One region of the Pseudarthrobacter sp. C1 genome, then DNA from elsewhere that is predicted to be linked to it. Evidence: predicted binding sites of a transcription regulator. Region 1 holds the regulator's gene; the other holds the start of a gene.
What was found. The regulator LexA, encoded in region 1, represses DNA repair genes until DNA is damaged. The targets are predictions, from matches to a motif close to TCGAACANNTGTTCGA.
Positions count from the first base shown of each region.

Region 2: a site for LexA is predicted at 1,018-1,033, ahead of U7114_RS17480 (HNH endonuclease signature motif containing protein). Genes of this name have one in related genera too.

Region 1 covers NZ_JAYESK010000007.1:43,312-45,771, forward strand. Annotated here, with positions in the region: gene U7114_RS13045 (histidinol-phosphate transaminase) at 1-271, opposite strand, end outside; gene U7114_RS13050 (LysM peptidoglycan-binding domain-containing protein) at 378-794, opposite strand; gene lexA (transcriptional repressor LexA) at 1,120-1,854, shown strand; gene U7114_RS13060 (ATP-dependent DNA helicase) at 1,888-2,460, opposite strand, start outside.
Region 2 covers NZ_JAYESK010000013.1:2,167-4,626, forward strand. Annotated here, with positions in the region: gene U7114_RS17470 (PucR family transcriptional regulator) at 1-581, opposite strand, end outside; tRNA gene U7114_RS17475 (tRNA-Ser) at 831-920, opposite strand; gene U7114_RS17480 (HNH endonuclease signature motif containing protein) at 1,086-2,460, shown strand, end outside.

The sequences.
Region 1 (2,460 bases):
AAAGGTTGGATTCATCCAGCCCGTGCCCCAGATACTCCGCCAACGCCTTCCGCAGGTCGGTGAATTCCCGGTCCGGGTATCTGTTGAGTCCTGCTGCCGCTTCTGACACCGCTGCGCTAATGGCCGCCCTGACGTCAGCCGGAACCCCGTGGGTGTTTTCATTCACGTTCAGGAGGATTGGAACGTCCAACTGGGGCGCGCCATAGGGCGTAAGCCCGCGGAGGTTGCTGCGGAGGGGAAGCCGGTTCAGGCGCTCTAGCTGGTCATTCACCTGAACAGTTTAGTGCCCGGGCCGGACACCGGAAAATGTGACGGTTTCCTGTTCGCTCCCGGAGCGCCGCGCCCTGCCGCCCCTTGGAGAGGCAAAATGCCGGGTCCTAACTTGCGGGCACGAACAATTGCTGGCCGGGGAAGACCGCGCCGGCCGGGAGGTTATTGAGCTGCACGATGTCCGCCACAACGTCCCGCGGATCACGCTCCGGTGCGACACCGGCCGCAATGCCCCACAGTGACTCGCCAGGCTGGACCGTGACTGTGACAGTGGGCGTCGTTGCAAGATCCGTCGCAGACTCCGACGCCTTGGCCGGGGCATTGAAAAAGCCTGCCAGCGAAAGAAGCAGGGCAGCGAGCAGGACCAGCGGAATGCCGATCAGCACGATGCGACCACGACGGGTCAGGCGAAGGGGCGGAAGAGGCGCAGGCCGTCCGGCCTGCCGATTGTCCGCCTGGGACAGGATTTGCTGCACCGAAAGCAGCTGGTGGCGTGAACCCCGCGAAACAGATGTAGCTGACATGATCTGAGCCCTCCTGGACCGTACTGTGCTGCCCGGACGTCCTTCCCTCCGCCCCCGGCCGGACCTTTTCCGACGTAGTCTTCGAATGACCAGGGCAATGAGTAGAACATATATTCGAACTTTGCTTTCTCTGTTTTAGCACCTATCAACGAACATTGTCGAGACTCGCTAGAACAAATGTTTGAAAAAGCAATGCGGCTGGCCTAGCTTTGAACCAAAGAACAACCACCTGGACAGTCGATCAGCAGGGTCTGACATTTAGGGGCGGGAACTTCCAGGGCATGGCCATGGAGAGGCCCGGCGGAACCGAAAGGCATTGGCGAATATGGCAGCAGCAGCCGCCGGGGGCAGGGCAACCGCGCAACCGAAGAGGACCGCCAAGGGCCTGACTCCACGGCAAAAGAAGATCCTCGAAACCATCCAGCGCTCGGTCAACGAAAACGGGTACCCGCCGTCCATGCGGGAGATCGGCGACACCGTGGGACTGGCGAGCCTTTCGAGCGTGACGCACCAGCTTTCCCAGCTGGAGAAGCTTGGCTACCTCCGCCGCGACCCCAAGCGGCCGCGGGCCATGGAAGTCCTGATGCCGCTGACCCTGGACGGCGGAGCCGCAAAGCCGGCAAGCCAGGCGTCCGCCGTCCGTTCACCCGGTGCAGCGACTGTCACCGAACTGCCCACCGCCCTGGACACGGCGATGGTTCCCCTGGTGGGCCGGATCGCCGCAGGCGGCCCCATCCTTGCCGACCAGCTGGTGGAGGACGTGATGCCGCTCCCCAGGCAACTGGTGGGCCAGGGGGAACTGTTCATGCTTCGGGTAGCCGGGGATTCGATGGTGGATGCAGCCATCTGCGATGGCGACTGGGTTGTGGTCCGCCGCCAGCAGGATGCGGCCAACGGGGATATCGTGGCCGCGCTCCTGGATGACGAAGCCACCGTCAAGACATTCCGCCAGCGCGACGGCCACACGTGGCTGCTCCCGCAGAACACCCAGTACGAGCCCATCCTCGGGGACCACGCCACCATCATGGGCAAGGTTGTGTCGGTACTCCGCTCGCTGTAGCAGGGAAACTCCGCCCGCTGCAGCGAGACGGCCTCAGGCGTCTTCCCGGGCCAGCCGCTCCAGGGCGGCAATCGCCGTCTTCCGGTCTGTTGTGGACCAGAAGGGCGGCAGCGCCCCGCGCAGGAACCCTGCATAGCGTTCAGTGGCAAGCCGGGAGTCAAGCACGGCCACCACTCCCCTGTCGCCCGTGGAACGGATCAGCCGGCCTGCCCCCTGGGCGAGCCGGATCGCGGCGTGGGTGGCCGAAACCGACATAAAGCCGTTTCCACCTGCCTGGGCTACTGCCCGTGAGCGCGCCGTCATGAGGGGATCGTCCGGCCGCGGAAACGGGATGCGGTCTATCACCACAAGCCGGCACGAGCCGCCGGGGACGTCCACGCCCTGCCAAAGGGACATGGTCCCGAACAGGCAGGTATCGGGCTCGTCGGCGAACTGCTTTACCAGGCCGGTCATGGTGGAGTCACCCTGGCAGAGGACGGTCATCCCCAGCTTGGGGCGCAGTGCCTCGGCCGCTTCCTCTGCCGCACGCCGGGACGAGAACAAGCACAGCGCCCCGCCACCGGAAGCACGGATCAGGGCTTCCAGTTCGTCCAGTGCTTCCGGGGA
Region 2 (2,460 bases), on a different contig from region 1:
CCAAGGTCCTTGAGCAGCAGCTCGTATTTCCGTGGCCCGCGCCTGGCCAGGATGGAGGCTTTGCGCAGCTCGTCGATGTCGTTGGAAACGGTGGAATACGCCAGAACCTTGTTGGCCGCGTCCTCGATCACCACGTGACTGGAGGTGAGCCGGGCAGTGGTCTGGGCGATCGCGAACAGGTCTTCTTCGAGCAGCGTCAGGACTTCGCTCTGATAGCTGGGCGGCTGGATCCTGTCTTTCGCGATAGACAGCAGGCGGTCCCAGTCGGCCGCGGGGTCCACCAGGAGCAGGCCGGTACCGGCGTCGCGCAGCAACTCTTCGGCTTCGGACAGCTCCTGCCGGCTTCCCTTGACGGCCACCACCGGCGGCGGGTTCCGCAGCAGCCGGCGCAATGCGGGCAAAGCCGACCGTCCGCGGACTCCAATCAGCAGGACAAACGCCCTGTCGCCGTCGAGCTTTTCATCCTCGGCGTCCATGATCAGGAAACGTTCCACCGCGGAGCCGTCCGCCGGCCGGAGGATGAGGCTTCCAAAGCCCAAGGGGAGATCCGAAAGGATATCGTCCACCGTCACCGCAGTCATGGGTTCCTTCTGGTCGATCTGGCCGGACGGCTCTGTCCGGTCAGCCCATCGTATCCACCGCTGAACACGGAAAATTTGTGAGGAAATCCCAATTCGGCGGGTGCTTTTCGGTTTCTTTTCCAATGTATTTGCTTCACCGGACTCCAACCCCGTGCCGGGTACCCGACGCAGGACGCCGGAGCGGGAACTGATCCACAAACCAAAAGGGCCCCGCTTCTCTTTCACAAAGAGAAGCGGGGCCCTGCTACTTGGCGGTGACGGTGGGATTTGAACCCACGTTGGCTTTTACACCAAACAACATTTCGAGTGTTGCACCTTCGGCCGCTCGGACACGTCACCAACCTCAATAGGGTACCGGAGCGAGGCGCCCATCCCCAAAACGGGGCCGATCACGCCTGGCCCGCTATCGCCCGGGCAGAGGTGGCCCCAAGAAGATTCAAAAACTTTTTCGCAGCGGTGGGCTGAGGGCCTAATAATGTCGGACCCCCTCGCGATGATGGGGGTATGGAATCGAACGCGGCGGTGGTGCAGGGGGAGGAAGCGGTTGACGCTTCTGTTGCTGCGTTTATGGCTGCGCTGGCTGGCGGAGGCCTTGCCGCGGGCGGGCCTGCCGTTTCCGATGGCCGTGGCGGGGGCGGGGGCGTTGAGGATCCGTTGCAGCGGGTTGCTGATGCGGCGTTGGATGTCCTGGGTGGGGTGGCGCGGTCGGAAGCGAAGTTGGCGGCGGTGAAGGCAGTGGCCGCGGCGGCCCTTGCCGGGGCGACGAAGGCGATGAATCCTCCGCCCGGGTCCCCTCACGAGGCCACGGCGCAGGACCGGAGCCTGGTGGCGGAGGTCGGGTGTGCGCTGGCCATCGGTGACCGGGCCGCCGGTGCTTTGCTCGCTGAAGCCCATGCCTTGACCGCGTCGCTGCCCCGGACCCTGGCAGCCCTGCAGGGCGGGACGATTTCCTGGGCGCATGCCCGGACCATGGTGGACCAGACCGTCGGGCTTGGCCCGTCCGGGGCGGCGGCCCTGGAGGCCCATTTCCTGGACCCGGACGCCCCGGGGGCGGTCCGCGGGTGCCCTGTGGGGGAGATGCCCGCGTACCGGTTCAGGGCCAAGGCCCGGGGGTGGCGGGAACGGCACCATCCGGAGAGCCTGGCGAAGCGGCACGCCAAGTCCCTGGCGGATAGACGCGTGGAGTACTGGCCGGATAACGACGCGATGGCCTGGGTGGCCGCCTACCTGCCCGCGGACCAGGCGTCCGCGATCTGGAACCGGCTGACCGCCATTTCCCGGGGGATGCAGGGCCCGGACGAGGCCCGCACCCTGACCCAGCTCAGGGCCGACAATCTCGCCGAGGCGCTCCTGGGCGGCGGGAACATCTCCCGGGTTACCGGGCACAGCGAGGCAACCAGTGCCGGGCACGGTGAGACGGGAAGTTCCGGCGGCGCGGAGGTGGCAGGTCCCGGCCCGTCGTCGTCGATTCGGCCACAGGTGCTGGTCACCGTGCCCGTGTTTTCCCTGATGGGCTTGACGGACGAGCCGGCGGTGCTGGACGGGGCCGGCCCCATCCCCGCCTCGATGGCACGGGACCTCGTCGCCGACGGGGCGGATTCGTTCTACCGGGTGCTGGTGGACCCGCGGGACGGCGCGCCCCTGGAAATCGGCCGCACCAGCTACCGGGTGACCAAAGCCATGCGGAACTGGCTCAGGCTGCGCGACGGAAAATGCCCCTTCCCCGGCTGCAGCAACCCCTCCCTCGACAACGAAGCCGACCACCTCCTCGCCTGGCACAACGGCGGCACCACAGGAGTCTCGAACCTCGGACAGCCCTGCCCGAAACACCACAAACTCCGCCACACCAGCGGCTGGAAACCCACCCCCGCCACCACAA